DNA from 4 places in the Streptomyces sp. NPDC016469 genome. Region 1 is predicted to be linked to each of the others. Evidence: riboswitches for the same ligand, from Rfam matches in the RefSeq annotation. Region 1 holds a riboswitch; each other region holds the start of a gene.

Region 1 (7,611 bases):
AGCATGATCGGCTCGTTCTTCCTGAACTCGTACTTCACGTACCGCACCCGGCCCACCTGGCGGAAGTTCCTGCTCTTCCCCCTCACCAACGCGGCCAACTTCGTCATCACCACCGGCGGCGTCTACCTCCTGGTCGACCTGGCCGGATTCAGCGACCGCTACGCCCCGCCGGCGGCCGCCGCGGCCGCCATCCCCCTCACGTTCGTGGTCTCACGCACGATCATGCTGCGGCCGGACGCGCCGCCCCGTAAGCGGCCCGAACCGGTGGGCTGAGACGGCGGTCGGGAGGCCGGGGCGGGTAGGACACAATGTCCCTGCACGCGGGGGGACCGCCCTCGCGCGGCTTGGATCGCACGAATCACCGAGGGATGTCGTGAACGGTAGAAGAAGCCGGGCTCTGCTGAAGGCCGTTACGCCGATGCTGGAGCCCGGTGAGCAGGTCGTGGCGATGTCCCTGGTGAACCTGAGCGAGGTCTCGGTCAAGCGGAACCTGGCGATGGGCGTCGCCTCGGCGGTGCTGAGCGGCGGAACGATGATCGCGGCGGCGTCCCCCCAGCCGATGTACCTGGCGGCCAGCCGCGAGCGGCTCTTCCTCTTCGTCGCCAACCCGGCCTTCGCCAAGCCGGACCGGCACCTGACGACGCTCACCCTCCAGGGCCTCAGGCGCACCGAGATCAAGAACCGGGTCGTGAAGAAGTCCTTCGACCTGGTCGACGAGTCCACGGGCAGCGCGCTGCGCCTCTTCTTCCCCGCCCTGGTCAGGAACAACGGCCTGGACGCCGTGGCCGGACTCGTCCCCGTCGCGGGAGCCACCGCCTGAAGCGGGGCGGCCCGCATCTCCAACTCCTCCCGAATCGTTGGTCGAATCAGTGGCCCGGACCGGTTCCACTCCCTAACATCGATCACCGCAAGGCTTTGTGCACCGCCGCACAATCTCCTCGGGAGGCTCCTTTGCACCGCCGCCGTCGCACCGCGCTCACCGTCTCCGCCGCGCTCCTCGCCGCAGCGCCGCTCCTCACCGCCTGCGGCAGCCAGGCCCACCCCGGCGCCGCGGCCGTCGTGGGCGGTGACCGGATCACGGTGTCCACCGTGCAGGCTCAGGTGGCCGACGTGCGCGAGGCGCAGGGCTCCTCCGCCCAGTCCGCCCAGCTCACCGACCAGTCCGGCCAGCTCGCCCGCGCCAAACTCCACGGGCTGATCCTGGACCGCGTCCTGGACCGGGCCGCGGCGGACGCGGGCGTCACGGTGAGCCGCGCGGAGATCCAGCAGATGCGCAAGTCGGCCGTCGCCCAGTACCACGGCGAGAAGGGGCTCCGGCAGGCCGTCCTCCAGGAGCGCTGGCTCGCCCCGGGCCAGATCGACTCCTTCCTGCGCGAGCAGATCCAGATCACGAAGCTCGGCCAGGCCCTCGGCGCCGACCCGTCCACACCCGAGGGCACCAAGGCCATCGGCGACGCGCTGACCAAGGCGTCCAAGGCGCTGAACGTCGACGTCAACCCCCGCTACGGCACCTGGGACAACCAGCAGATCCAGCTGGCCGACTACAAGGCCCCGTGGATCTCCCAGGTCACCAAGCCCGCCCAGGCGCCCGCCGAGGCCGGGGCCTGAGCCCGCTCCGACGGCCGGGGTAGATTCGGTGACGTGAACGCTGAAGACCCCGGCCGCATCGTCCTGCTCACCGTCAGCCACCGGGTCGCGCCCGGACTGCTGTCCTGGCCCGCCTGGCAGGCGCTGAACGGCGCCGACGAGGTGCGCTGCGGCGAGCCGGAGCAGCCGCAGCTGCCGTATCTGCGCGAGGCCGGCGTCACCGTCACCCCGGGCGTCCCCGACGCCCAGGAGCTCGTGGACGCCTGCGCGGGCGGCCGGACGGTGGTCGTCCTCACCGGCGGCGCGGGCAACCAGCCGCTCACCGACGGCCTGGCCCGGCTGGCCGGCTCCGGGCGGCTGCGGATGCCCGACCTGGAGCTGCTGCCCGGCTCGTACGACCTGCCGGGCGCCCGGCTCCTCGACCTCGTCCAGGTCATGGACCGCATCCGCGTCGAGTGCCCGTGGACCTCGCAGAAGACCCACAAGGGCCTCGCCAAGTACGCCATCGAGGAGGCGTACGAGCTGGTCGAGGCGATCGAGGACGGCGACCGCGAGGAACTGCGCGAGGAGCTGGGGGACGTACTGCTCCAGGTCGTCTTCCACGCGCGCATCGCGGAGGAAGGCCTCCCGGGCAGCGGTGAGGAGCCGTTCTCCGTGGACGACGTGGCCGGCACGCTCATCGAGAAGCTGATCCACCGCCACCCGCACGTCTTCGGCGACGAGACCGCCGAGGTCCCGGAGGACAGTCGCGCCCACTGGCTGCGCACCAAGGCGATCGAGAAGCAGCGTGCGTCGGTCACCGACGGGGTACCGCTCGGCCAGCCCGCCCTCGCGCTCGCCGCGAAGCTCGCGAGCCGGGCCCGTACCGCCGGACTCGACGTCCCCCTCCCCGAGGGCGACGACATCGGCTACCGCCTCCTCGCCCTCGCCGTACGGGCCCAGGAGGAGGGCGTCGACCCGGAGGCCGCGCTGCGCGCCGCGGGACGCGCGTACCGGGACGCGATCCGGACGGCGGAGGGCACCGGATAACGTCGGGGAGTGAACGACAGCCCCGCCGAAGCCGCGTCCGTACCCGCCGGCTGCCCCGCCCACACCTCGTCCGCCCCCGCGCCCGAGCTCTTCACGTGGGAGTTCGCCACCGATCCGTACCCCGCGTACGCCTGGCTGCGCGAGCACAGTCCCGTGCACCGCACCACGCTGCCCAGCGGGGTCGAGGCATGGCTCGTCACCCGGTACGCGGACGCCCGGCAGGCCCTCGCAGACTCCCGGCTGTCCAAGAACCCGGCGCACCACGCCGAGCCCGCGCACGCCAAGGGGAAGACCGGCATCCCCGGGGAGCGCAAGGCCGAGCTGATGACGCACCTGCTCAACATCGACCCGCCCGACCACACCCGGCTGCGCCGTCTGGTCTCCAAAGCGTTCACTCCCCGGCGCATCGCGCAGTTCACGCCGCGGGTGCAGGAGCTGACGGACCGTCTCATCGACGGGTTCGTGGAGAAGGGCGAGGCCGACCTGATCCACGAGTTCGCCTTCCCGCTCCCCATCTACGCGATCTGCGACCTGCTCGGCGTGCCCCGCGAGGACCAGGACGACTTCCGCGACTGGGCGGGCATGATGATCCGGCACGGCGGCGGGCCGCGCGGCGGCGTTGCCCGGTCCGTGAAGAAGATGCGGGCCTATCTGCTCGAACTGATCCACCGCAAGCGCGAGGATCTGGGCGACGACCTGATCTCCGGGCTGATCCGGGCGAGCGACCACGGCGAGCACCTGACCGAGAACGAGGCCGCGGCGATGGCCTTCATCCTTTTGTTCGCCGGCTTCGAAACGACCGTCAACCTGATCGGCAACGGCGTCCACACGCTGCTGAACCACCCCGCCGAGCGCGATCGGCTGCAACGCTCGCTGGCGACGGGCGACACCGGGCTGCTGGCCACCGGGATCGAGGAACTGCTGCGCTACGACGGTCCGGTAGAGCTCGCCACCTGGAGGTTCGCCACCGAGCCGCTCGCCATCGGAGGGCAGCGCGTCGAGGAGGGCGATCCGGTGCTCGTGGTGCTCGCGGCGGCCGACCGGGACCCCGAGCGGTTCGCCGGACCGGACACACTGGACCTGTCGCGGAGCGACAATCAGCACCTCGGCTACGGCCACGGCATCCATTACTGTCTGGGAGCTCCGCTCGCCCGGCTGGAGGGACAGGCGGCGCTCGCCACCCTGCTGACACGCCTTCCCGACCTGCGACTTGCAGGGGAATCAGCCGATTTGCGATGGCGCGGCGGGCTCATCATGCGTGGATTGCGCACCCTGCCGGTGCGCTTCACGCCGGGGGAGCGCGTGGACGAAAGTGACACTCTGTCAGCTCTGTGACTTTCACGTGATCTGCGCTGCATCGACTTGTGACTCACGTTCGAGTTTCGCTAGGTTCACCGTTCGACTCACCAGTCGCTTGTCAGTCACACGGAAGGCATCTCCCATGGGCTCCGCGAACGGCAGACACCGCCGCCCTCGTCAGGCACCCGCCATCGTCGTCGCCGCAGGCGTGACCGGCTCGGCCATCGCCATCCCGCTGCTCGGCGCGGTGAGCGCGCACGCGGCGGACTCCTCGACCTGGGACCGGGTGGCCGACTGCGAGAGCGGCGGAAGCTGGAGCGCCGACCTCGGCAACGGCTCCTACGGCGGTCTCCAGTTCACGCCGGAGCTGTGGAAGGCGTACGGCGGTGAGGCGTACGCCGAGCGCGCCGACCTCGCCAGCCGCTCGCAGCAGATCGCGGTCGCCGAGCGGGTCCTGGCAGCCAAGGGCCCGACGGCGTGGCCGAGCTGTGCGGTGGTCTCCGGGCTCACCAGGGCCACGGGCGCGGCGGACGTGGACCCGGGCGACGAGGATGCGGACGAGCCCGCCCGGAGCGCCGACGCGGGCCTCGACGCCGGTCTCGGCACCGACCCGGTGGACGACGCCTCCTCGGGCTCGTCGGCCGCCCCCTCGGACGAGGCGGCCGATGGGGCCACCACGGGCGAGGAGGCCGGCAAGGGCTCCGGCAGGCACGCGGGCCGGAGCGCGGAGGAGAGCGGCAAGGGCGAGGCGTCCGCCTCCCCGTCGGCCGACCCGTCCGCCGGCCCCTCCGGCACCCCGTCCGCCGATCCGTCCACCACGCCCTCGGCCGACCCCTCGGCGGACCCCTCCGCCGGCGCGACGGACGACGCCCGGGCGCAGGGCGGCAAGCACCGGGGTGCCCCGGCCGCCGACGACGGTGCCGGGGCGGCCGAGGGGCGCGACGCGGGCCGGCACGCCTCGCGGGGGGACGGCGAGGCACGCGACGGCGCCACGCGGCCGGCTGACGGCACGTACACCGTGCGGCCGGGCGACAACCTCTGGGCGATCGCCGACGCGCAGGACCTGCCCGGCGGCTGGCCCGAGCTGTACGAGGCGAACAAGAACGAGGTGGGCTCCGACCCGGACCTCATCCTGCCCGGCCAGAACCTCGATCTGGACCTGGCTGACGCGGGCCGGGAGAAGGCCGCCGAGAGCGCCGGATGAGCCGTTAGGACCCTCTGAGGTTTGGGTGGTTTAAGAGGCCCATGTCCCACTTTTGACCGAGTGAGACATGGGTCTCTTTGCGTGAACTGACACTTCTTTTCCGGGAGGTCCCCCCACATCCGTTCCGACCTGCGCAAATGAGGGTTCATCGGATGCTCTTACGGGATGATTATCCGGTATGTCCGTCTTTGAATATGACCGTTGAGTGTGATTACGGTCGGAACCGCTCGCACCGCGGGCCCCGTCGACCGTCACGCCGAATCCTGCCGTCGGTCGAAGGGAACAGACGCGAAAGCGCCGTAGGCAGGAGCGGGGGACCCAGGTAGGCGCTGGGCCTGGTCGTCGGGAGACGTGTCAGGACCGGCTAGGGGTGAAGTCGCGCCAGGAGCGCGGCCGGGCAACTCACTTGGCCCGAACCCGACAGCTCACCTCGCAGGCGTCGGTGAGGAGAAGACTCGATGCTGCTCAACCGCAAGGGCAACAAGCACCGCCGCCCCTCCAAGGCCGTCCGTGTCGCCACGCTCGCCGGTGTCGCCGGTGCCGCCGTCGCCGTGCCGCTGATGGGCGCCACCAACGCCTCCGCCGCCTCCGTCGCCACGTGGGACGCCGTCGCCCAGTGCGAGTCCGGCGGCAACTGGTCGATCAACACCGGCAACGGCTACTACGGCGGCCTGCAGTTCTCCCAGTCCAGCTGGGCCGCCGCCGGCGGTACGCAGTACGCGCCCCGCGCCGACCTGGCCACCAAGTCCCAGCAGATCGCCACCGCCGAGAAGCTCCTCGACATGCAGGGCCCGGGTGCCTGGTCCTGCGCCGGTGCCGGCAACCTGACCAACGACGGCGTCGACCCGGGCGTCGACGCCGGCTCCGGTGCCGCCAAGCAGGAGGCCGCTCCCAAGCAGGAGGCCGCCCCGAAGAAGGCCGAGCGCACCGAGGCCCCGGCCACCAACCGCTCCGACCGCTCGGACGCCCCGAAGAAGACGGTCACCACCCCCACCGGCAAGAAGGTCGCCAAGGGTGACGGCGAGTACAAGGTCGTCGCCGGCGACACGCTGAGCAAGATCGCCGCCGACCGCCACGTCAAGGGCGGCTGGGAGCGGCTGTTCAAGCTGAACAAGGACATCGTCCAGGACGCCGACCTGATCTACCCGGGTCAGCAGCTCCACCTGACGAAGTAACGAAGCAACGGCGGTCCCTCCTCGCTGATCGCTCAGGCCGCCCCGGCCCGGCACGCGCTCTCCCCCCCGTGTGTGCCGGGCCGGGGCACGCCGCATCAAGGGGTCCGCACCTCGTGGATCGTTCAACTGTTGTAGTTACTGAGCAGTAAGTATTTGATGTTCCGCCCCGGTATGCCCGCCCTTGGGTCCTTTTTCATCCCAGGGGGCGGGCGGTCGGCCGACGCAGACGGCCGGGCCGGTTAGGCTCTTGTCGCAAGGCCAAAGTGACCCTGCACAACCAGCGTCATATCCCAGAAGGAGATGCCTCGTGCCGTCCATCGACGTCGTCGTAGCCCGGGAAATCCTCGACTCCCGGGGCAACCCCACGGTCGAGGTCGAGGTCGGCCTCGACGACGGCAGCACCGGTCGTGCTGCTGTTCCGTCCGGCGCCTCCACCGGCGCGTTCGAGGCCATTGAGCTTCGCGACGGCGACCCCAACCGCTACCAGGGCAAGGGCGTCGAGAAGGCCGTCCTCGCCGTGATCGAGCAGATCGGCCCGGAGCTCGTCGGGTACGACGCCACCGAGCAGCGCCTCATCGACCAGGCGATGTTCGACCTGGACGCCACGGAGAACAAGGGCTCGCTCGGCGCCAACGCCATCCTCGGCGTCTCCCTCGCCGTCGCCCACGCCGCCTCCGAGGCCAGCGACCTCCCGCTGTTCCGCTACCTCGGCGGCCCGAACGCGCACCTGCTGCCCGTTCCGATGATGAACATCCTGAACGGCGGCTCGCACGCCGACTCCAACGTGGACATCCAGGAGTTCATGATCGCGCCCATCGGCGCCGAGTCCTTCTCCGAGGCGCTGCGCTGGGGCGCCGAGGTCTACCACACGCTGAAGAAGGTCCTGAAGACCAAGGGCCTGTCCACCGGCCTCGGTGACGAGGGCGGCTTCGCGCCGAACCTGGAGTCCAACCGCGCCGCCCTCGACCTCATCATCGAGGCCATCAAGGAGGCCGGTTACGCCCCGGGCAAGGACATCGCGCTCGCGCTCGACGTCGCTGCCTCGGAGTTCTACAAGGACGGCTCGTACGAGTTCGAGGGCAAGTCCCGCTCGGCCGCCGAGATGACCGAGTACTACGAGGAGCTCGTCTCCGCGTACCCGCTGGTCTCCATCGAGGACCCGCTGTACGAGGACGACTGGGCCGGCTGGAAGGTCATCACCGACAAGCTGGGCGCCAAGGTCCAGATCGTCGGCGACGACCTCTTCGTCACCAACCCGGAGCGCCTGGCCCGCGGCATCGAGGAGGGCTCCGCCAACGCCCTGCTCGTCAAGGTCAA
Region 2 (7,611 bases), on a different contig from region 1:
TCGCGGATTCCGATACGGCCGATATGGTGCGCGACTCCGTCCGTGAGATCGATACGGCCGAAACAGAGCGAGCCGTCCACCGCGTTCAGAGCGGCGAGCAGACCGGAGCGCTCGGCGACCAGGACATCGCGTTCGAGCCGGGCCTGCTGGCCGGTGCCGACCGGTGTCAGGGCGGCCCGGACGTGCTCGGCGGCGTCACCACGCAGGACGTCGACACGGTGGTGGAGCCGGTCGATGTATTCCTGCTCCTTCTGCAATTCGGCGCTTTCCCGAGTTGACAAAACAGCTCCCTGGCGGATATGGTGATTCTTGTTGGCCCCCGTTGCGGGGCCTTTCTCTATGGGCGCACAGAACCACTCAATATACGTGAGAAAATCCCCGGTCCGCAATTGCGGACCGGGGATTTCGAATGCCTGCCCGCTCAGATGGCTTGCAGCAGTTCCTCCGTCGTCGTCACGACCGCGCAGCGGCCCGCCGCCCAGCGCAGCGCCATGTCGTGGTCCTCGCGCGAGAAGTCCGCGACCGCGTCGGCCACCACGAACGCCTGGATGTCGCGCATCCACGCGTCGGCGGCGCTCATCAGCACGCCGATGTGCGCGTACACACCGGTGATCACCAGCTGGTCGCGGCCGCCGTCGCGGATGAGGGACTCCAGCTCGGTGCGGACGAATGCGCTGTACTTCCACTTGGTGAGGACCGTGTCGCCCGGCGCGGGCGCCACCTCGTCCGGTGCGGCCAGGGCTTCCGGGTCGTCCGCCATCCCCGGCCCCCAGAAGTCCAGCTGGAGACCGCGCTCCTCGGCGCTCTGGCCACCGCGCTGCGCCGAGTGCACCACCGGGATCCCGGCGCCGCGGCTCGCCTCGATCACGCGGGCCGTGTTCGCGAGCATGCCGGTCAGCGGCTCCTCGCCGGGGCGGTAGGCGCGCAGGAAGTGGTTCTGGAGGTCGTGGACGAGCAGCACGGCGCGCGCCGGGTCGACGGTCCAGCCGACCCGGTTCGCCGGGAGCTCACCGGCGCCGGGCAGGGGATAGGGGGCGATGGCGGGAAGTGCCATGGGGAAGCCTTTCGGTGCCGCGCGGGGCGGACTCAGTTCTGTGCGGGGGGAGTTGACGCGGAGGCGGGGGCCGCACCGGTGCGCAGGCCCTTCTTGCTGACCTTGCCGATCCCCGTCTGCGGGAAGACGTCCACGAATTCCACGAGGTCGGGCACCTTGTACGCGGCGATGCCGCGCTCGCGCACATGCCGCTTCACGGCGAGCGCCCCGAGCGGTTCGGCGCCCTCGCGCAGAATCACGTACGCCAGGGTGCGTTCACCGAGATACGGATCGGCCACACCGACCACCGACACGTCGTGCACCGACGGATGGGCGAGGATGATGTTCTCGATCTCCTCGGGCGCGACCTTCTCGCCGCCGCGGTTGATCTGGTCCTTCGCCCGCCCCTCCACGACGAGATGGCCGCTCGGAGTGCGGCGCACGATGTCACCCGTGCGGTAGAACCCGTCCGCGGTGAACGCGCTCCTGTTGTGCTCGGGGGCGCGCCAGTAGCCCCGGATCGTGTACGGCCCCCGGGCCAGCAGATGCCCGAACTGCCCGTCGGGAACGTCCTGTCCGGCGTCGTCCACGATGCGGACCTCGTCGTCCTCGGAGATCGGCCGGCCCTGGGTGCTGACGACGGTCTCGTAGTCGTCGTCCAGCCGGGTGTAGTTGACGAGTCCCTCGGCCATCCCGAAGACCTGCATCAGCCGGCAGCCGAGCGCCGGTTCCAGGCGCCGGGCCGCCGTCTCGCTGTACTTGGCGCCGCCCACGAGGATGAGATCGAGGCTCGACAGGTCCTGCTCCGCCGAAGCGGCCGCGTCCGTCCACACCAGGGCGAGCGGCGGGACCATGCCCGTCATCGTGACGCGTTCCCGCTCGATGAGCGGGAACGCCGTGGCCGGATCGGGGCGCGGGCACAGGACGACCGTGCCGCCCGCGTACAGCGTGCCGAGCCAGCCGGGCGAGCTCATCGGGAAGTTGTGCGCGGCGGGCAGAACCACGAGGAAGCGGGTGTCCGCGTCGACGCCGCAGATCTCGTTGGAGCCGCGCAGCGAGTAGATGTAGTCGTCGTGCGTACGGGGGATGAGCTTGGGGACCCCTGTGGTCCCGCCCGACAGCTGGAGGAATGCCAGGTCGTGCGGCTCGGGCCCGATGTCCGGCTCCCGGGCCGCTTCGCACGGCACGTCGGACAGGGCGGTGTGCTCGCCCGGGTCGCCGACGACGAACACGTGCTTCAGGGTGGGCGCCTGCTCCCGTACGGCGGTGGCCAGCGCCCGGTGGTCGAAGCCGGCGTGCCGGTCCGGGATGACGTAGGCGACGGCCTCGGCGAAGGAGCAGAAGTAGCCGATCTCCGTCTGACGGTGGGCGGGCAGCGCGTACACGGGGAGCGCGCCGATCCGGAAGAGGGCGAAGACGACCTCCGCGAACTCGGCGATGTTGGGCAGTTGGACGACGACCCGGTCGCCCTTGGCTATACCGCGCGCCCGGAAGCCGGCCGCCAGCCGGGCCGCGCGCTCGTCCAGCTCCCGGTACGTCCAGGCGCGGCGCTCGGGCGCGGGGTCGATCAGCGCGACCCGGTCGCCATGGGCCTCGGCCCGCTCGCGCAGCATGCCGGTGAAGGTCTCGCCGCGCCAGTGCCCGGCCGCGCGGTAGCGGGCGGCGAACTCGGCGGGCCAGGTCGGGGCGTCTTCGTACGGTGAGGCAGTCATCGTTCCAGGTCTCCAGGGGGAGGGCCGTTTTCGGGGCGCCGGGCGGACGGGTCAGGCGCGCAGGGTGGCGCCGCCGTCGACGTACAGGTCGTGCAGGGTGATGTGGCGGGCCCGGTCGGACACCAGGAAGGCGACCGCCTCGGCGATGTCGGCCGGTTCGGCGATCCGGCCGAGCGGGATGCCCGTGCGGTAGCTCGCCAGGTCCCCGGCTATGACGCGCTGAGCGGCGGGGCCTTCGTCGTGGGCCTCATCGGAGGGCCACATCCCGCGCTGCATGTCGGTGAGCGTGGAGCCGGGCGAGACGGTGTTGCAGCGGACGCCCCGGGGAGCCAGTTCCAGACCGAGGCACTTGGTGAACATGACGGCCGCGGCCTTCGACGCGGCGTACGCCGCCATGGTCGTGCGGGGGATGCCGGCGGCGTTGGACGCGACGGTGACGATGCTGCCCGCGCCCCGGTCCGCCATCCGGCGGGCGGCGGACCGCGAGACGTGGAACACCCCGTCGGTGTTGACGGCGAACGTCGCCCGCCAGTCCTCGTCGGTCAGCTCGGTGACGGGTGAACACCGCAGTATCCCGGCCACGTTGACCGCGATGTCGAGGGCGCCGAGCGTGTCCTCGGCCTCGGCGACCAGGGCCTCGACGGCCGCGGCGTCCGTGACGTCCAGCGCCCGGGCGACGACGCTCCCTTCGTACTCCCGGGCGAGGGCGTCGACGCCCTCCGGGGCCGCGTCGGTCGCCAGGACCCGGCAGCCGCGTGCGACGAGGGCCCGCACGACCGCCTCGCCTATGCCGCGTCCGGCTCCCGTCACGAGGGCCAGCCGGCCGGTGAGTTCCCGGTCGGCGGGGGCGGGGACGGGGGGACGACGGGAAGAAGGGGCGGAATGCGGCGCCATGGTCCTGGGGTCTCCCTGTGACGGCGAACGGGGACGGCAACACTTAGGTAAGCCTAACCATAGAGTGATCACGCGAGCCAGGGGGTCGGAACCGGCGTCACGACCCGCCCGCACGCTGCGCGATGCCCCTTTTGTCCTGTAAGGGCAAGAAGTCAATTGAGGGCGTTTAGGGTGGATTTGATGCTGTCAGATGCACTCAAAACGGACGCATGCGCACATTCTGATTTCAGTGGGCAGCGTCACGTCGGCCGTTTCTGACGCGCAATCCGATCTCCCGGTTCCCAGTCGTGCCAAGAAATTTGCCTTCCCTCGGCGCGGGCGATCATGAGCATTTCCTTTGATTGATCTTGCAAAACAATTGTGATCAGCAATTCCGGGCTTGTTCCGGCCGTCGTTTCTCGCTTACGGTCCCGTCATCAATCCGGATGGAACGCCGAATCCTGCCGCCGTCCGGTAACCCGACCACTCACGTACGGCAGGAGCGGGGGACCCAGGTTTGCCGCCGGTCCGGAATCCGGAGCGGCTAGGGGTGAAGTCGCCATGCGCGACCGGACATCTCCAGTCCGAACCCGACAGCTCACCTCGCAGGCGACGGAGAGGAAATACGCCATGCCCATCCCGGGTAAGCACCGTCGTGCCAAGTCCGCGTCCCTGACCCGCGGTTTCATCGCCGTCAGCGCGGGCGGAGCCGTTCTCGCGCTCCCCCTGATCGCGGCCGGATCGGCCTCCGCCGCCCCCGCCAAGAGCGTCGTCGCCGAAAAGGCAGCGGCCCCGACTTCCGTCGCCGGCAAGGAAATTGCCGTGCGCAAGGCCGCCCCCACCACCTATTCCGTGGTGTCCGGCGATTCGCTTTACAAGATCGCCCAGGGGTATTCCCTCAGTGGCGGCTGGGAGCGGCTGTACAAGGACAACCGCAGTGCTGTCGGCAGCAACCCCGACCTCATTCACCCGGGTCTGAAGCTCTCCATCGGCGCCAAGTCCGAGGCCGCCGCCCCGAAGGCCGCGGAGAAGAGCGTATTCAAGGCGGAGACCGCCGAGAAGAACGGCGACACCGCCCCCCGGGCGGAGAGCGCCGACCGCGCCGACCGCTCCGAGCGCACCGTCGTCCCGGTCGCCGCCGAGAAGCCCGCCGAGACCCAGACGGCCGTCGCGTACACCGACGACCTCGACGGCTGGATCAAGGAATCCCTGGCCATCATGGCGCAGCAGGGCATCCCCGGCAGCTACGACGGCATCTACCGCAACATCATGCGCGAGTCCTCGGGCAACCCGATGGCGATCAACAACTGGGACGTCAACGCCGTCAACGGCACGCCCTCCAAGGGCCTGCTCCAGGTGATCCAGCCCACCTTCGACGCCTACCACGTGCCCGGTACGTCGATGGACATCTACGACCCGGTCGCCAACATCACGGCCGCGTGCAACTACGCCGCCGCCACGTACGGCTCGATGGACAACGTCTTCGGCGCGTACTGATACACACCCGCCCCGGGCTCGGGGCAGGGCCGTGAGCAGGGGTGGAAAGAAGCGGAAGCGCTTCTTTCCACCCCTTTCACGTGCTGTACCGCTCTTGTTGCGAGAAATCCGTACAACCCTTGGGCCACAAGAGGTGTCGAACAGGGCGTCCAGGAAGACAGCGGGCTCTTCCCGGCACCCCCCGGATCCGCCCGGCCATCCTTGATCCAAGGAGCCACTTGTGCGTACGCACCGTCCGGCCGCCGTTCTCGCGGCCTCGATCCTCCTGCTGACGGGCGCGGCCATCGCCGCGCCCTCCGCCTATGCCGGCCCGTCCGCGCCCGGCGCCACGCAGGCGAAGGACCGCAACACCGACTTCAACGGCGACGGCTACGACGACGTGCTCATCGGCGCGCCGGGGGCCACGATCGACAGCAAGCAGGGCGCAGGGTTCGTCACCGTCCAGTACGGCTCCCGCAGCGGCCTGGGCACCAGCCCCTCCGCCGTCTTCAGCCAGAACACCGCCGGGGTGCGGGGCGCCGCCGAGACGGGCGACGCCTTCGGCCAGTCCGTCGCCACCGGTGACCTGAACGGCGACGGCTACGACGACGCGGTCGTCGGCGTCCCGGGCGAGGACATCGAGCCCGTGGGCGACGCGGGGGGTGCCGTCGTGCTGTGGGGGTCGCCGCAGGGGCTCACCGGGGCCGACAGCGACTGGCTCCAGGCCGCCGAGCCCCGCGCGTCGGCGAGATTCGGCAGCGCGCTCGCGGCGGCCCACTTCAGCCCCGACGTCCCCGGCGACGAACTGGCCGTCACCGACCGGTACGACCTCATCCTCTTCCGCTACGAACCCGCCCTGCTGAAGAAGGACGCCGCGCCTCTCGCGCCCGCCCAGCGCGAGAACGTGATCCCGGCCGAACCCGGACACGAGATCGACCCGAAGTCGCTGACCACGGGCGACTACGACGGCAACGGCCTGGCCGACCTCGTCGTCTCCGGGACGACCACGGGCACGAACCCGGGGGAGGGCTGGTCCGCCTGCTTCTCCGGACAGGTCCAGGGGCTCCGCTTCGAGCGCTCCCTCCGCGGCGGCCCCGTCGTCGCCTCCGGTGACATCAACGGCGACGGCTACGACGACCTCGTCACCGGGACGCCGAGCCGCCCCGACACCACCGGCGGGGGCGCCCTGGACGGCGGTGTGGTCGGCGTCTACTACGGCAGCGCCGGCGACGGCCCCGTCGTCGGCGCCGCCGGACCCGGCACCGAACCCGTCTGGTGGACGCAGGACTCCCCGGGCGTGCCCGGCGTCTCCGAGCAGGGCGACGGCTGGGGCAGCGACCTGTCGGTGGCCGACACCGACGGCGACGGTTACGCGGACGTGGCCATCGGCGCCCCGCTGGAGGACATCGGCGCGCCGGACCCGGACCTGTCCCGGGGCGACGCGGGAGCCGTGTGGGTGCTGCGCGGCGCGGCCGGCGGTCTGACGGTGTCCGGGGTCCGCTCCTGGGACCAGGACTCCGGGGAAGTGCTCGGTGTGCCCGAGACCAACGACCACTGGGGCGGCCAGGTGCGCCTGATCGACCCCGACGGCGACGGACGGTTCGGCCTGCTGGCCGCCGCCCCCGGCGAGGACGTGTTCAACGGGGTCGTGTGGGTGCTGCCCGCTGGCCAGGGAGGCGTGACCGCCACCGGATCGTGGACCTTCGACGGCGGATCGCTCGGCGCGCCCCGGACGCACGCCCACCTCGGCGAGGCGATCGACGAGTAGGACCGCCCGTACCCGCCCGTCCCGGAATGCGAGGGCACGGCGGGGCGTGGATGCTGGAACGGTCAGCGTCTCTAGGAGGTCAGTCATGAGCATGCTCGACAAGATCAAGGGCATGATCAAGGGGCATCCGGACCAGGCCCGCCAGGGAGTCGAGAAGGGCGGCGACTACGTCGACAAGAAGACCGGCGGCAAGTACGGCGGTCAGGTCGACTCGGCCCAGCAGAAGCTCAATGACCAGTTCGGTGACCGACCGCCGGACGAGGGCCGGTAAGCGCTCGCACGGGCCGTGAGGGAGCGCTCGCGCGGGCTGTGAGGGAGCGGTGGACGCCACAGCCGTGGCGTCCACCGCTCCTGCGCGTCGTGCCCCCTCGGCCGCCCGTGCCGGGGGCGCCTCCGACGTGCCGCACCGCCCGCCCGGGCGCATCCTGGCTGTGTGACCTGGCACGGCGCGGCCGGGCGGATGCCGTTCGGCCCGAGCGACGGCCCGCCCGCAGGACCGGAGAACGGCCGGGCGCCGGGCGACCTGTCCCTGGTGCTCGCCCAGTCCGTCGTGCACGCCATCGAGGCGGTCGGCGGCCAAGCCGGCGGGGTCTACCTCCCCTCGCGCACCCCCGGCCTGCTCAGGCTGGCCGTCCTCGCCGGGCTCCCCGGCCCCCTGTTCCGCCCCTGGTGGCGGATGCACGTGAACCGGCCGTTCCCGGTCGCCGAGGCGTTCCGCACCGGCAGCCCGGTCTACCTCGCCGACGCGG
Region 3 (7,611 bases), on a different contig from region 1:
CTGCTCGCCGCGCTCGACGAGGAGTCCATGGAGAACCAGCGTGACGTCGTCAAGAACGAGCGCCGCCAGCGCTACGACAACGTCCCGTACGGCACCGCGTTCGAGCGGCTGACCGCGCTGGCCTACCCCGAGGGCCACCCGTACCACCACACCCCGATCGGCTCCATGGCCGACCTGGACGCGGCGACCCTGGAGGACGCCCGCGCCTTTTTCCGTACGTACTACGCGCCGAACAACGCGGTGCTGTCGGTCGTCGGCGACATCGACCCCGAGCAGACCCTCGCCTGGATCGAGAAGTACTTCGGCTCCATCCCCTCCCATGACGGCAAGCAGCCGCCGCGCGACGGCTCGCTGCCCACGGTCATGGGCGGTCAGCTGCGGGAGGAGGTACGCGAGGAGGTGCCGGCGCGCGCCCTGATGGCCGCGTACCGGCTGCCCCACGACGGCACCCGCGAGTGCGACGCCGCGGACCTCGCCCTGACCGTGCTCGGCGGCGGGGAGTCGTCCCGGCTGCACAACCGCCTGGTCCGACGCGACCGTACGGCCGTGGCCGCCGGTTTCGGACTGCTCCGGCTCGCCGGCGCGCCCTCCCTGGGCTGGCTCGACGTCAAGACGTCCGGCGGCGTGGAGGTGGCGGAGATCGAGGCCGCGGTCGACGAGGAGCTGGCCCGGTTCGCCGAGCACGGCCCCACGGCCGAGGAGATGGAGCGCGCCCAGGCCCAGTTGGAGCGCGAATGGCTGGACCGCCTCGGTACGGTCGCGGGCCGCGCCGACGAACTGTGCCGGTATGCCGTGCTGTTCGGCGACCCGCAGCTCGCGCTGTCCGCCGTGAACCGGGTCCTCGATGTCACCGCCGAGGAGGTCAAGGCCGCCGCGCAGGCGCAGCTGCGGCCCGACAACCGGGCGGTCCTGGTCTACGAACCGGTCGAGCCCGCCGAGGCCGCCGAAGAGGCCGACGCCGCCACCGACACCGACGCGCACGAAGGGGCGGACCAGTGACCGACGCTGCCGCGACTGAAGTTTCGATGCAGTTCCACCCCCAGCCCGCCCCCGGGGTGGCCCGGCCCTGGGCCTTCCCCGCGCCCGAGCGGGGTTCCCTGCCCAACGGCCTCACCGTCCTGCGCTGTCACCGCCCCGGCCAGCAGGTCGTCGCCGTCGAGATCTTCCTCGCCGCCCCCCTGGATGCCGAGCCCGAGGGTCTGGACGGCGTGGCCACGATCATGTCGCGCGCCCTGTCCGAGGGCACCGACAAGCGGAGCGCCGAGGAGTTCGCCGCCGAGCTGGAGCGGTGCGGCGCCACCCTCGACGCCCACGCCGACCATCCCGGTGTCCGGGTCTCCCTGGAGGTCCCGGCCTCCCGTCTGGCCAAGGCGCTCGGCCTGGTCGCCGAGGCGCTGCGGGCGCCGGCCTTCGCCGACAGCGAGATCGAGCGCCTGGTGCGCAACCGGCTGGACGAGATCCCGCACGAGCATGCCAACCCGGCCCGCCGCGCGGCCAAGCAGCTCTCCAAGGAGCTGTTCCCGGCCACGACCCGCATGTCGCGCCCGCGCCTGGGCACCGAGGAGACCATCGAGCGGATCGACGCCGCCGCCGTGCGGGCCTTCTACGACGCGCACATCCGCCCGTCCACCGCGACCGCCGTGGTCGTCGGCGACCTCACCGGCATCGACCTGGACGCACTGCTCGCCGAAACCCTCGGCGACTGGTCCGGGAACGCCTCCGAACCCCGCCCGGTCCCGCCGATCACGGCCGACGACACGGGCCGCGTGATCATCGTGGACCGCCCCGGCGCGGTGCAGACGCAGCTGCTGATCGGCCGCATCGGCGCCGACCGCCACGACAGTGTCTGGCCCGCCCAGGTCCTCGGCACCTACTGCCTGGGCGGCACGCTGACCTCCCGGCTCGACCGGGTGCTGCGCGAGGAGAAGGGGTACACCTACGGCGTGCGTGCCTTCGCCCAGGTGCTCCGCTCCGGCGCCGCCGACTCCGCCTCGGGGGCGGCGGGTGCCGCGATGCTGGCCATCAGCGGTTCCGTGGACACCGAGTCCACCGGACCGGCGCTGGACGATCTCTGGAAGGTGCTGCGGACGCTGGCCGCCGAGGGACTGACGGACGCCGAGCGCGAGACGGCCGTGCAGAATCTGGTGGGCGTCGCGCCCCTGAAGTTCGAGACGGCGGCCTCCGTCGCGAGCACCCTCGCCGATCAGGTGGAACAGCACCTCCCGGACGACTACCAGGCGACGCTGTACGCCCGGCTCGCCGAGACCGGCACGGTGGAGGCGACCGCGGCCGTGGTCAGCGCCTTCCCGGTGGACCGGCTGGTCACGGTCCTGGTCGGTGACGCCTCGCGCATCGAGGAGCCGGTCAGGGCGCTCGGCATCGGAGAGGTCTCGGTCGTCACCGGCTGATCTGTCGCTCAGCCCGCTGAGCGGGCGTAGGGGGCTCCGGCGCGCGGTCGCGCCGGAGCCCTCTACACGCGTGGTCACTTTCAATCCTTCTGCGCCTTTTGTTCGCCAAGGGGGCGGCGCCCCCTGTGGGATGCGCTACAAAACCCCTTGTCCGTTTGGTGGCGGGAAGTCCGTCCGCTTAGCGTCGGGTCCGCTGTCCGCCACTCGTACGCGCATCCGTGACGTACCGGGCAGCCATCGCCGAGTCCCCGTCAGGCGCGAGCCTGGGGAGCCGGGGACCCACGCAGTCCCTGGGGTGAATCGGATGTCCGCGCTCCGTCAGGGGTGAGGCGTCCGTAGGAGACCTTCCTGCTCCGAACCCGTCAGCTAACCCGGTAGGCGAGAAGGAAGGAAAGGACCAGCCACCCCATGGCGTTCACCCGTGCCACCGGGAAGCACCGTGCCCCGAGCCGCCTGACGCGCGCCGGCGCCAAGGCCGTCGGCGTCGCCACGCTCGCCGCCGGCGGTGTCATCGGCTCCCTGGCCTCACCGGCCCTCGCCGCCGACGCCGGGACGGCCCCCGCCGCCACCGAGACCGGCCTCTCCCAGCTGCTCGCCATCGAGACCACCCTGGCCGACCGGATCGACGCCCAGGCCGCGGTGCAGCACCACCAGGCCGAGGCCGCCGAGAAGAAGGCTGCGGCCAAGGCGAAGGCGGCGGCCAAGAAGAAGGCCGAGGCCGCGAAGAAGAAGGCCGCCGAGAAGGCCGCCAAGGCCAAGGAAGCGGCCAAGGCGAAGGCCAAGGCCACCCGCGAGGCGTCCGCCCGCGCCGGCCGCTCCACCGCCCGCACCGCGCTGGGCTCGTCCTACCGGCTGCCCGTCGCCGGCTCGTACGTGACCACCGGCTACAAGTCCAGCGGCTCGCTCTGGTCGTCCGGCAGCCACTCCGGCATCGACTTCCACGCCGCCTCCGGCAGCTCGGTCGTCGCCGTCGGCGCCGGCACCGTCGTGGAGGCCGGCTGGGGCGGGGCGTACGGCAACAACATCGTGCTCCGGATGACGGACGGCACGTACACCCAGTACGGCCACCTCTCCTCGATCGGGGTCTCCGTCGGCCAGAGCGTCGCGGCCGGTCAGCAGATCGGGCTCTCCGGCTCGACCGGCAACTCCACGGGCCCGCACCTCCACTTCGAGGCCCGGACCACCCCTTCCTACGGCTCCGACATGGACCCGGTCGCCTATCTGCGCGCTCACGGCGTCAGCGTCTGACCGGGCTGAAGCCCCACACCGATGGCCCCGGCATCCCGCCGGGGCCATCGCCGTGCCCGCGCCTCCCCGCACACCTTCCGCCGCTCGACCGCGGCCAAAAGATATTCATGAATTCCCGCCCGGCATCGGAAATGCGAGCGCATTGCAATAGAGTCGCGCCAGAGGTGTCGATCGGCCGCTGTTCGCGGGGATTGAGGCGGAGGTTCGGACATGCGTGTTCCGGCGCATTCGGTATGCACGGCAATCCGTGACGACATCGTCTCCGGTGTCTTCGAACGCGGCAGCCGGCTCACCGAGGAGGTGCTCGCACGGCGTTACGGGGTGTCCCGCGTCCCCGTACGGGAAGCGCTGCGCACCCTGGAGTCGGAGGGCTTCGTCGTCACCCGCAGACACGCCGGAGCCTGCGTCGCCGAGCCGTCGGAGCAGGAGGCCGCCGACCTCCTGGAAGTCCGCATGCTGCTGGAACCGCTGAGCGCCGCCCGCGCGGCCCAGCGCCGGACGGAGGCCCACCTCAAGGTGTTGCGCGGCCTGGTCAGGCTCGGTCAGGAGCGGGCCCGCCGCGACGAGGGCGAGGACCTGCGCTCCCTGGCCGGCTGGTTCCACGAGACCCTGGCCCAGGCATCCGGCAGCCCCGGTCTCATCGCCCTCCTCACCCAGCTCCGCCACAAGATCGCCTGGATGTACGCGGTCGACCAGCCGGCCCGCCCGGCCGAAGCCTGGGCCGAGCACGGGGCCCTTGTGGACGCCGTGGCACGCCGGGACGCGGAGCGGGCGAGGGCCCTGGCCGCGCAGCTGGCCGAACGCCATGGCGCCGTGCACCGGCTCCGCCGCACCGCCCGCGCCACCACCGTGCCCAGGGCCGGCCATGTGAGGACTTCGCAACGTGCCGTAAACACCGCGAGCGGCCGGAATTAACAAAGGGCGCGTACGAATAAAGAAAGAGGCGTGCAAAAGCCGGAAACGTGTAGCGCCGCCTTTTCTTTCCGGCCGTCATGGCTTCGGCCACGCGCACGCAAAAGCCGCGGCGCCCCATGCAGGGGGCCGCGGCTTTCACGTAAGAATTCCGGCGGTGTCGGCCGCTCGGGTTCAGACGGTCTCCGGGAGCTCCTCGAGGCCCTCGGCGACCAGCTTCGCCAGGCGGTCCAGGGCGGCCTCGGCGTTGTCCGCGTCGGACGCGAGCACGATCTCCTCGCCGCCCTGGGCGCCGAGACCGAGCACCGCGAGCATGGAGGCCGCGTTCACCGGGTTGCCGTCCGCCTTGGCGATGGTGACGGGGACGCCGGAGGCCGTAGCGGCACGGACGAAGATGGAAGCGGGGCGGGCGTGCAGGCCCTCGGCCCAACCGACGTTTACGCGGCGCTCAGCCATGGTTCTGCCCTTCAAGAATCAGCGGTTGTCTAGACCAGTGTCTCATGTGGTGCGCGATGCTCCGGGCAGACCCGCGGGCCCTCCCGGGCGCCGCGCCCACGGTCGTCCGGAGACCTCAGACTGCCCCGGCCCCGGCACCCCCGCGACCCGTGCGACAGCCGTAGGCTTTCCCCATGCAGCCCTCTCCGGAGCAGAGTCCGCATCACGCCTACCCCGATCACTGGGAGGCGGACGTGGTGCTCCGCGACGGCGGCACCGCGCGGATCAGGCCGATCACCACGGACGACGCCGAGCGGCTGGTCAGCTTCTACGAGCAGGTTTCGGACGAGTCGAAGTACTACCGCTTCTTCGCGCCCTACCCCCGGCTCTCGGCCAAGGACGTCCACCGCTTCACCCATCACGACTACGTCGACAGGGTGGGCCTGGCCGTCACCGTGGGCGGCGAGTTCATCGCCACCGTCCGCTACGACCGGATCGACGCGACCGGCCGCCCCGCCTCGGCCCCCGCCGACGAGGCCGAGGTCGCCTTCCTCGTCCAGGACGCCCACCAGGGCCGGGGAGTGGCCTCCACCCTGCTCGAACACATCGCGGCTGTCGCCCGCGAACGCGGCATCCGGCGCTTCGCGGCTGAAGTGCTGCCCGCCAACACCAAGATGATCAAGGTGTTCCGGGACGCCGGTTACACCCAGCAGCGCAGCTTCGAGGACGGTTCCGTCCACCTCACCCTGGACCTCGAACCCACCGCCGAATCCCTCGCCGTCCAGCGCGCCCGCGAACAGCGCGCCGAGGCCAAGTCCGTGCAGCGGCTGCTCGCCCCCGGCTCCGTCGCCGTCATCGGCGTCGGCCGCACCCCCGGCGGTGTCGGCCGCACCGTCCTGCGCAACCTGCTCGGCGCGGGCTTCACCGGCCGCGTCCACGCGGTGAACAGCGCATTCTCCGCCGGACAGGACACCATCGACGGGGTCCCCGCGCACCGCTCCCTGGGCGAGATCGGCGAGCCGGTCGACCTCGCGGTGGTCGCCGTGCCCGCCGACCGGGTCCCGGAGGCCGTCGCGGACTGCGGCGAACACGGCGTCCAGGGACTGGTGGTCCTCTCCGCCGGTTACGCCGAGTGGGGCGCCGAGGGCCGCGAGCGCCAGCGGGAACTGGTGCGCCAGGCCCGTTCGTACGGCATGCGGATCATCGGGCCCAACGCCTTCGGGATCATCAACAACTCCGAGGCGGTCCGGCTCAACGCCTCGCTCGCCCCGGACCGGCCCGCCTCCGGGCACATCGGCCTGTTCACCCAGTCCGGCGCCATCGGCATCGCCCTGCTCTCCGGGCTCTACCGGCGCGGGGCGGGCCTCTCCACCTTCATCTCGGCCGGCAACCGCGCCGACATCTCCGGCAACGACTTCCTCCAGTACTGGTACGAGGACCCGGACACCGATGTCGCCCTGCTCTACCTGGAATCACTGGGCAACCCCCGCAAGTTCACCCGGCTCGCCCGCCGCACCGCCGCCGTGAAGCCGGTGGTCGTGGTCAAGGGCGCCCGGCACAGCGGCTCCACCCCGCCCGGCCACGCCGTCCCGGTCAGCCGCATCCCCGACTCCACGGTCTCCGCGCTGATGCGGCAGGCGGGCGTCATCCGCGTCGACACGGTCACGGAGATGGTCGACGCCGGGCTGCTCCTCGCCGACCAGCCGCTCCCGGCCGGCGGACGCGTCGCCATCCTCGGCAACTCGGAGTCCCTCGGGCTGCTCACGTACGACGCGTGCCTGGCCGAGGGGCTGCGCCCGCGCCCGCCCATCGACCTCACCACCTCCGCCACCCCGCAGGACTTCCGGGACGCGCTGTCGGCGGCGCTGGCCGATGGAGCGTGCGACGCCGTGATCGTGACGGCGATCCCCTGGGTCGGCGAGAACGGCGAGGCGGAGTCGGGCGACGGCGAGGTCCTGGCCACCGCCCTGCACGCGGCGGCCGCCGCGGGACCGGCCAAGCCGGTCGCCGTGGTCCACGTCGAGATCGGCGGCCTGGCGGAGGCGCTGTCCGCCGCCACCAGCACCGTGGCCCAGCAGCGCCCGGCCACGCAGCCGTTCGCGGCGGCGCAGGGCGCCCCCACGGAGCCATCCGCACCGGCGCCCGGCACCGACGACGCCGCAGGGGCGCGCCGCGTCGGCCGCATCCCGGCCTACCCCGCCGCCGAGCGTGCCGTGCGGGCCCTCGCCGAGGCCGTCCGCTATGCGCAGTGGCGGCGGCAGGCAGCCGTACCCGGCAAGGTGCCCGACTTCCTGGACGACACCATCGACGCCCCCGGCGCCGCCGCCCGCATCGACGCGCTCCTCGGCGAGCACCCCGACCCGCGCGGCCGGCCGCTCGGCCACGACGAGGCCCGCGAACTGCTCGCCTGCTACGGCATCGCCGTACGCCCCACGCTGCCCGCCCCCGGCCCGGAGGAGGCGGTGGCCGCCGCCGGCCGGCTCGGTTACCCGGTGGCGCTGAAGACGACAGCGCCCCATCTGCGCCACCGGGCCGACCTCGGCGGCGTACGCCTGGACCTCGACAGCGAGGCGGCCCTGCGCCGCGCGTACGGCGACCTCACCGAGCT
Region 4 (7,611 bases), on a different contig from region 1:
CGCTCGCACGGGCTGCGCCTCGTCGTGTCGGCCGTCGCCGAGCTGGAGTCGGGGAATCTCGACGCCGCCTGCGCGGCGGGCACCCGGGCCGTGGAGGTGGCTGGCCGCATCTCGTCGGCGCGGACCACGGAGTACGTACGCGACCTGCTGCACCGCCTGGAGCCGTACGGGGACGAGCCGCGCGTCGTGGAGCTGCGCGAGCGCGCCCGCCCTCTTCTGGTCGCCCCGGCATAGAGGTCCCGCTTCCCGGGAAGCGCCACGCTGGCCGCACGGGTTTGAGTGCGTTGTCAGTGGGTCAGTGCACTATCGGGGTGGGAGGTGGCGTGATGATGACGCGCGCGGCGTACGACTGCGATGTGCTGGTGATCGGCGGCGGGATCGTCGGCCTGTCGGCCGCGTACGCGCTCACGCGCACCGCGCCGGGCACCCGCGTGACCGTGCTGGAGAAGGAGAGGGGCCCGGCGCGCCACCAGACGGGGCGCAACAGCGGGGTGATCCACAGCGGGATCTACTACCCGCCGGGCTCGCTCAAGGCGCGGTACGCGTTGCGCGGCAGCGCCGAGATGACCGACTTCTGCCGGGAGCACTCCATCGCCCACGCCGTGACCGGCAAGCTGATCGTCGCCACGGACCGCGCCGAGCTGCCCCGGCTGCACGCCCTGGTCCAGCGCGGCCGCGAGCACGGGCTGCCGGTGCGCGAGCTGGGGCCCGCGCAGATCGCCGAGTACGAGCCGAAGGTGCGGGGCCTCGCCGCGATCCGGGTCGGCACGACGGGCGTGTGCGACTTCCGGGCGGTCGCCGGGCGCCTCGCCGACGAGGTGCGCGGAGCGGGTGGCGTGATCCGCTTCGGCGCCGAGGTCACGGCGATCGACCGCCGCCCCTGGGGCGTGGCCGTGCGCACGGCCGACGGGCCGGTGGTCCGGGCCAGGGTCCTGGTCAACTGCGCGGGGCTGCACTGCGACCGGATCGCCCGGCTGGCCGGCGACGACCCGGGGATGCGGATCGTGCCGTTCCGGGGGGAGTACTACGAGCTGGCGCGGCCCGAGCTGGTGCGCGGACTCGTCTATCCGGTGCCGGATCCGGCGTTCCCGTTCCTCGGCGTCCACCTGACCCGGGGCTTCGACGGCTCCGTCCACGTCGGTCCCAACGCGGTGCCCGCCACCGCCCGCGAGGGCTACGGCTGGCCCGTCGTCCGGCCCCGCGAGCTGATGGACACGCTCAGCTGGCCGGGCTCGTGGCGCATCGCCCGCAGACACTGGCGGTACGGGGCGGGCGAGGTGCACCGCTCGCTCTCGAAGCGGGCGTTCACGCAGGCGGTCCGCCGCCTCCTGCCCGAGGTCACGGAGGAGGACCTGCGCCCCGCGCCGGCCGGGGTCCGCGCCCAGGCCGTGCTCCGCGACGGCACGCTGGTGGACGACTTCCTGATCCGCGAGGCCCCCCACACCGTCCACGTGCTGAACGCCCCGTCGCCCGCCGCCACGGCCTCGCTGCCCATCGGCCGCGAGGTGGCCCGCCGCGCTCTGCTCCGGGCCCGGGCGGCCGGCTGGAAGCCGCCGGAGCGCGCGACGGCGGGGTGACCCCGCGGCCGCCGGCGCCGGACGCCCCCGGACGCCCGGCCCCGTAGAATCAGGGCATTGTGTCTGAGCCCATGAACCCCTCCCGCCCGACGCCCGGCGACCCCGCCGTTGCGGACGGCGCCGCGCCCGCAACGCCCGACGGCACCGTGCCCACCACTGCCGGAATCCCGGACGACGTGCGGGCCGCGTCCCTGGAGCGCGCGCGCCGGATGCGCCAGCAGCCCCGCTTCCCCGGCGGCCCCGCGGCCGACCCGGCCGGCTCGCACCACGAGCGCCGCATCCGCAGCTTCCAGCCGCGCCGCAGCCGGGTCACGCCCGGTCAGCAGAACGCCCTGGAGCGGCTCTGGCCCAAGTGGGGCCTGGACATCGACGGGCTGAGCGTCCTCGACCTGCCCGCCCTGTTCGACGGGCTCCCGGTGGTGCTGGAGATCGGCTTCGGCATGGGTGAGGCCACCGCGCAGATGGCGGCCGCCGACCCGGGCACCGGCATCCTCGCCGTCGATGTGCACACGCCCGGCCAGGGCAACCTGCTCGGCCTCGCCGACCGGAACGGCTCGACCAACGTCCGGGTCGCCAACGGTGACGCGATCATCCTGCTGCGCGAGATGCTGGAGCCGGAGTCGCTGGACGGGCTGCGGGTCTACTTCCCCGACCCGTGGCCCAAGTCCCGCCACCACAAACGCCGACTGATCCAGCCGGAGTTCCTGGACCTGGCGGCGGGCCCGCTGAAGCCCGGCGCCCTCGTGCACTGCGCGACCGACTGGGAGCCGTACGCCGAGCAGATGCTCGAGGTGCTGACCGCGCACCCGCTCTTCGAGAACACGGTGGCCGGCGGCGGTTACGCCCCGCGCCCCGCCTTCCGCCCGCGGACCCGGTTCGAGGGCCAGGGGCTGGGGAAGGGCCACGTGGTGCACGACCTGCTCTTCACGCGCGTCTGAGCCGGACGGACACCATGGCCGTTGTCGGACCCGCTCGTTAGGGTCGAGGGGTGTCCGACGGGTCTGTTCAGCGACAACGGCAGGATCAGCCGGCCGTCCCGGTGCTCCAGGAGCGGCGGGTCGGCGAGATCCTGGCCGCCGTGCCGGCGCGGGGCCAGTGGCGTTACCGGCCGCGCCGCGTCGGCCCGCTCTGGCGGAACCGGACGTTCCGAGTAGTCGCCGTCTTCACGCTGCTGGCGCTCTGCGGGGTGGTGATCCTCGCCCTGGTCCGCGACCAGACCGGCACCGAGGGGTTCCTCGTCGGCCTGGGCCTGGCCGTCCTGCCGGTCCCGGTGCTGATGACCGCCTTCCGCTGGCTGGACCGGGTCGAGCCGACCCCGTGGCGGAACCTGCTGTTCGCCTTCGCCTGGGGCGCGTGCGCGGCGGCCCTGGTGGCCATCCTCGCCAACTCGTTCGCGACCCGGTGGATAGCCGACAGCGATCCGGGGAACGCCGACACCCTCGGCGCCACGGTCATCGCACCGGTGGTCGAGGAGAGCGCCAAGGCGGCGGCCGTCCTGCTGCTCTTCCTCTTCCGCAGGCGGGAGTTCACCGGGATCGTGGACGGCGTCGTCGCCGCCGGTTTCACGGCGACGGGGTTCGCCTTCACCGAGAACATCCTCTACCTGGGCAACGCCTTCGGCGAGGACCAGCAGACGGACTCCGGCTTCGCGGCGATGACCGTGGTGACCTTCCTGGTCCGGGCCGTGATGACCCCCTTCGCCCACCCGCTCTTCACCGTCCTGACCGGCATCGGTCTCGGGATCGCCGCGAGCAGCGCACCCGGCCGGCCGACGCGGCGCATCATGGCCCCGCTGCTCGGCCTGGTCCTCGCGATGGGCATGCACGCCCTGTGGAACGGCTCGGCGACCTTCGGCACGTACGGCTTCTACATCGTGTACGGGGCGTTCATGGTCCCGGTCTTCGGCCTGGTGACCTGGCAGGTGGTCAGGGCCCGTCGCAAGGAGCTGCGCTCCCTGGCCGTCGAGCTGCCCGCGTACGCCGAAGCCGGCTGGCTCACCCCCGACGAGCCCCGCGCCCTCGCCTCCATGCGGGCCCGCGCCCTCGCGAGGAACGCGGCGCGCCGGCGGTACGCGGCGAGCGTCTCCGGCCATCCGCACCACCCGGCGTACGCGACGGTCCGGGCCAAGGAGGCGAAGGAGCGCGGCAGGGCGGCGGCTCGTGCGGTAGCCGAGTACGAGGCGTTCGCGACCTCCCTCGCCTCCCTGCGCCGGCAGGCCGGCCGGGGCAGGGTGGACCCGGACTTCTCCGCGCGCGAGCTGGAGCTGCTGCACCACCTGTGGCAGCGCCGTGAGATCGCGGGCCCCGCCCTCGCGTACGCGGCCCGGGCCACGCACCGGCGGCCGCCGGGCTACACGGCCGCCTGGCCGCCCCGCCGGCCCCACCCGGGTACGCCGACGCCGTACGCGTACGGGACCCCGTCCCCGTACAACGGCAACCCGAACCCGTACGCCGGCCCGTCCCCGTACCCGGCACAGCCCTACGGCCAACAGCCCTACACCGCACCGCCCTACACCGGCGGACCGCCGCCGGCCTGATCCGCACACGGGGTCCCCACACAGGCCCGCGCACGGGATCCGTACACAGGGGCGGTACACAGGCCGACGAACCGCACGCGCGGAACGCGTCCTACGCCGAGGCTGCCGTCAGCGTCGACAGCTCCTCGTCCGTCAGCCGGAGACCGGCGACCGCCAGCAGGGCGGGCAGCTGGTCGACCGTGCGGGCGGAGGCGATCGGCGCGGCGACCGTCGGGCGGGAGGCGAGCCAGGCCAGGGCCACCGTCGCGATCTCGGCGCCCCGGTCCCGCGCCACCGTGTCGAGCGCGGCGAGCACCCGTCGGCCGCGCTCCGACTCCAGGTGACCGGCCGCGCTCCCGGCGCGGGCGCTGTCCACGGTCGTCCCCGGGCGGTACTTGCCGGTGAGGAAGCCGGAGGCCAGCGCGTAGTACGGAACGGCCGCGAGCCCGGCGTCGGCGGCGGTGTCCTGGAGCTCGCCCTCGTAGGTGTCCCGCGAGACGAGGTTGTAGTGCGGCTGCAGCGCCACATAGCGGGCCAGGCCCTCGCGTTCGGAGAATGCGAGGGAGGCGCGCAGCCGGGCGGGGCTGATGTTGGAGGCGGCGATCTCGCGGACCTTGCCCTCCTTCACCAGCTCGTCGAGGGCGGTGATGATCTCCTCGACCGGGACGGTCTCGTCATCGAAGTGCGTGTAGTACAGGTCGATGTGGTCCGTGCCGAGGCGGCGCAGCGACTCCTCGGCGGCGGACTTGATCGTGGGCGCCGAAAGGCCCTTGTAGCCGGGGAGGGCACCGACCTTGGTGGCCACCACGACCTCGGACCGGTTGCCGCGCGACGCGAGCCACTTGCCGATGACCGTCTCCGACTCACCGCCCTCGTTGCCGGGAACCCAGTGCGAGTAGGCGTCGGCGGTGTCCACGAAGTTGCCGCCGGCCGCCGCGTACGCGTCCAGGACGGCGAAGGACCGGTCCTCGTCCGCGGTCCAGCCGAAGACGTTTCCACCGAGGCAGAGGGGGAAGACCTGGAGGCCGGACGGGCCGAGATTGCGCAGTGAAGTCATAGGTGGAACAACGGTTTCCGGAGACCCCGCTATTCCGCATACATCCGGCCTGGCCCGGACGAACGTGCTCTGACCGCGGTCACGCGGACCGGCAGCCCTGGCGTCGGGGGTGTGCGTCAGGGCTGCCGGGGTTCGGAGGGCCGCGTACCGGGAAGGGCCGGGGCTTCGGGGGAAACGGACCTCAGACGGTCAGACCGCGGGCGCGCAGCCAGGCCATCGGGTCGATGCCGGTGCCGTCCGGGGTGTGGACCTCAAGGTGGAGGTGCGGGCCGGTGACGTTTCCGGTCGCGCCGACCCGGCCGATGGTGTCGCCGGTGGTGACCTTCTGGCCGACCGTGACGCCGATCGAGGACTGGTGGCAGAACCACAGCTCGGTGCCGTCCTCCAGCTCCAGCACCGTGCGGTAGCCGTAGGCGCCGGACCAGCCGGCCGACTTGACGGTGCCGGTGTGGATGGCCTTGATCGGGGTACCGGTCGGGGCCGCGAAGTCGAGGCCCGTGTGGTAGCCGGAGGACCACATCGAGCCGGCCTCGCCGAACGTCGAGGTGATCGTGTACGAGGAGGTGGGGATGGCGTAGCCGGCGGCGAGCTTGGCCAGGCGCAGGGCCTCGGCCTTCTTCTTCGCCTCCTCCGCCGCCTTCTTCTTCTCGGCGGCGGCCTTGGCCTCGGCCTCGTCCTGCTGCTTCTTCGCCTCGGCGGCCGCCTTCTCGGCAGCGGCCTTCTCCTCGGCTGCCTTCGCCTCGGCGTCGGCGGCGCCCTGCTGCTGCTCGGCCTGCTGGAGGATGCGGGCGCGCAGCGCCTCGCCGGCGTCCGTGGTGCCCTGCTCGGCCTCGGCGGTGGTGATGCCTGCGGTGGTCAGCGGGGCGGTGGCGGGGGCGGCGGCGGGGGTTTCGGCCTCGCTCTCGCCGGAGAACAACGCACCCACGCCAGGAAGGGACTTGGCGTCGGGAAGATTGTCCGCGATGGAATCGGGAAGAGAGATGGAGACCGGCGGTTTGCTCTGCGCGGTGGCCATGCCCCCCGCGCCGACGGCCGCGATGACACCGACGCCGAGGACGGTGGAGCTACGGGCCAGACCATTGCGCTGCTTGGCGACACGGTGCTTGCCACGGACGGGACGGACGGACTCCTCGGTGGGGTTCCATTCCTCCCAGGCCCGCTCGGAGTCGGCATCGTCGGCGCGGAAACCGCTGCCGAAACCGGCGCCGGTGCCGAAGCCGTTGCCCCGATCGGTCATGGAGTCGCTTCCCTGTTCCGGGAAGTACGCGGTGCCGGGGCCGGACGCGAAGTCGGCGCCGTACTCGGGCACGAACCGGGAAGGTGATTCGGGGGCAGGCTTGTTGGACGCCACGCGGGCGCACTCCTTTCCTTCCTTCTCGCCTACCGGGTTAGCTGACGGGTTCGGAGCAGGAAGGTCTCCTACGGGTCCCTCCGCCTCTTGTGAAGACGAAGATGCCCGATTCACCCCATGTAGGTGGTTCCCCGGTTCCCTTGCGGAATTCGGCGCACGCGCGCGGCGCCGTCCCTGACGACGGCTGGGACAACCGCGCTGCGTTATCGAACGTTAATAGACAGACGGGTCCGATTCCAAGCTGTTCCCACTGATCGTTCACGCACTTGGCCTGGACTTTACGGGACACAACCGGGTGGAATCGGGCGAGTTGATCCAGGTTCAGCCACTACGCGTTTTCTGACGTTGCGTCAAATGTTATGCGGAGCGGCGCCCCTCAGTCACGCAGCGTGGTACCCCGCTTGACGATCTTCACCGTCCTGCGCCGGTCCGGCTGCCCCTTCCCCGGCCGGGCCACCGCGAGCAACGCCATGTCGTCGGTCGACTCGCCCCCCGTGTGCAGCCGTACGTCGTCGGTCAGCGCGGACAACAGCTCCTCGGGACCCGGGAAGAGGCGCCCGCGCAGCCGCTCCGCCGGGTCGTAGAAGACGCCGTCGGCGTTCCGGGCCTCCGACAGGCCGTCCGTGTAGAACAGCAGCGTCCCCCCGGCCGGCAGCTCCCAGTCGTCCGAGCGGTCCGGCCGCACCCCCAGGTCCATGCCCAGCGGAAGTGCGGGCTCCGTGGGAGTCAGCGCCTCCACCACGCCGTCCCCGTGCAGCAGCAGCGGGTCCGGATGGCCGCGGTTCACCATCCGTACGCGCTGCGCGCCCGGCGGGATCTCCGCGAGCACGGCGGTCACGAACCCCTCGAACGCGTCCAGGTTGCTCCGCCGTACCGACTCACGCGCCAGCGCGCGCTCCAGCCGCTGCGCCACGCCCTCCAGCGACTTCTCCTGCTCCGCCGCCTCCCGGAACGCCCCGATCACCACCGCGACCGCGCCGACCGCCTCCAGCCCCTTCCCGCGCACGTCCCCCAGCACCAGCCGTACGCCGTACGGGGTGTCAGCGGCCGCGAAGAGGTCGCCCCCGACGAACTCGTCCGCCTGCGCCGCCTCGTACCGCGCGGCCACCTG

What was found. A riboswitch is a leader RNA that binds a small molecule or an ion and turns the genes downstream of it on or off. The one in region 1 is predicted to bind cyclic di-AMP.
Positions count from the first base shown of each region.
Region 2: it holds a riboswitch for cyclic di-AMP, as region 1 does, so the genes downstream of both, ABZ565_RS17570 (LysM peptidoglycan-binding domain-containing protein) here and ABZ565_RS07760 (transglycosylase family protein) in region 1, are expected to answer to the same signal.
Region 3: it holds a riboswitch for cyclic di-AMP, as region 1 does, so the genes downstream of both, ABZ565_RS14005 (M23 family metallopeptidase) here and ABZ565_RS07760 (transglycosylase family protein) in region 1, are expected to answer to the same signal.
Region 4: it holds a riboswitch for cyclic di-AMP, as region 1 does, so the genes downstream of both, ABZ565_RS19525 (M23 family metallopeptidase) here and ABZ565_RS07760 (transglycosylase family protein) in region 1, are expected to answer to the same signal.

Region 1 is NZ_JBEYCQ010000005.1:224,569-232,179, forward strand. Features, by position in the region: gene ABZ565_RS07730 (GtrA family protein) at 1-273, shown strand, start outside; gene ABZ565_RS07735 (hypothetical protein) at 374-820, shown strand; gene ABZ565_RS07740 (SurA N-terminal domain-containing protein) at 952-1,608, shown strand; gene ABZ565_RS07745 (nucleoside triphosphate pyrophosphohydrolase) at 1,642-2,616, shown strand; gene ABZ565_RS07750 (cytochrome P450) at 2,626-3,951, shown strand; gene ABZ565_RS07755 (transglycosylase family protein) at 4,058-5,119, shown strand; cyclic di-AMP (ydaO/yuaA leader) riboswitch at 5,405-5,573, shown strand; gene ABZ565_RS07760 (transglycosylase family protein) at 5,578-6,294, shown strand; gene eno (phosphopyruvate hydratase) at 6,602-7,611, shown strand, end outside.
Region 2 is NZ_JBEYCQ010000013.1:190,398-198,008, forward strand. Features, by position in the region: gene ABZ565_RS17550 (helicase) at 1-257, opposite strand, end outside; gene ABZ565_RS17555 (isochorismatase family protein) at 422-1,054, opposite strand; gene ABZ565_RS17560 ((2,3-dihydroxybenzoyl)adenylate synthase) at 1,087-2,745, opposite strand; gene ABZ565_RS17565 (2,3-dihydro-2,3-dihydroxybenzoate dehydrogenase) at 2,797-3,639, opposite strand; cyclic di-AMP (ydaO/yuaA leader) riboswitch at 4,061-4,245, shown strand; gene ABZ565_RS17570 (LysM peptidoglycan-binding domain-containing protein) at 4,249-5,115, shown strand; gene ABZ565_RS17575 (esterase) at 5,336-6,862, shown strand; gene ABZ565_RS17580 (antitoxin) at 6,948-7,133, shown strand; gene ABZ565_RS17585 (SpoIIE family protein phosphatase) at 7,323-7,611, shown strand, end outside.
Region 3 is NZ_JBEYCQ010000010.1:127,046-134,656, reverse strand. Features, by position in the region: gene ABZ565_RS14015 (pitrilysin family protein) at 1-999, shown strand, start outside; gene ABZ565_RS14010 (pitrilysin family protein) at 1,026-2,408, shown strand; cyclic di-AMP (ydaO/yuaA leader) riboswitch at 2,637-2,803, shown strand; gene ABZ565_RS14005 (M23 family metallopeptidase) at 2,817-3,656, shown strand; gene ABZ565_RS14000 (GntR family transcriptional regulator) at 3,867-4,571, shown strand; gene ABZ565_RS13995 (HPr family phosphocarrier protein) at 4,743-5,024, opposite strand; gene ABZ565_RS13990 (GNAT family N-acetyltransferase) at 5,198-7,611, shown strand, end outside.
Region 4 is NZ_JBEYCQ010000016.1:17,753-25,363, forward strand. Features, by position in the region: gene ABZ565_RS19500 (sporulation protein) at 1-234, shown strand, start outside; gene lhgO (L-2-hydroxyglutarate oxidase) at 327-1,577, shown strand; gene trmB (tRNA (guanosine(46)-N7)-methyltransferase TrmB) at 1,649-2,515, shown strand; gene ABZ565_RS19515 (PrsW family glutamic-type intramembrane protease) at 2,566-4,113, shown strand; gene ABZ565_RS19520 (aldo/keto reductase) at 4,205-5,149, opposite strand; gene ABZ565_RS19525 (M23 family metallopeptidase) at 5,331-6,500, opposite strand; cyclic di-AMP (ydaO/yuaA leader) riboswitch at 6,512-6,665, opposite strand; gene ABZ565_RS19530 (PP2C family protein-serine/threonine phosphatase) at 6,877-7,611, opposite strand, start outside.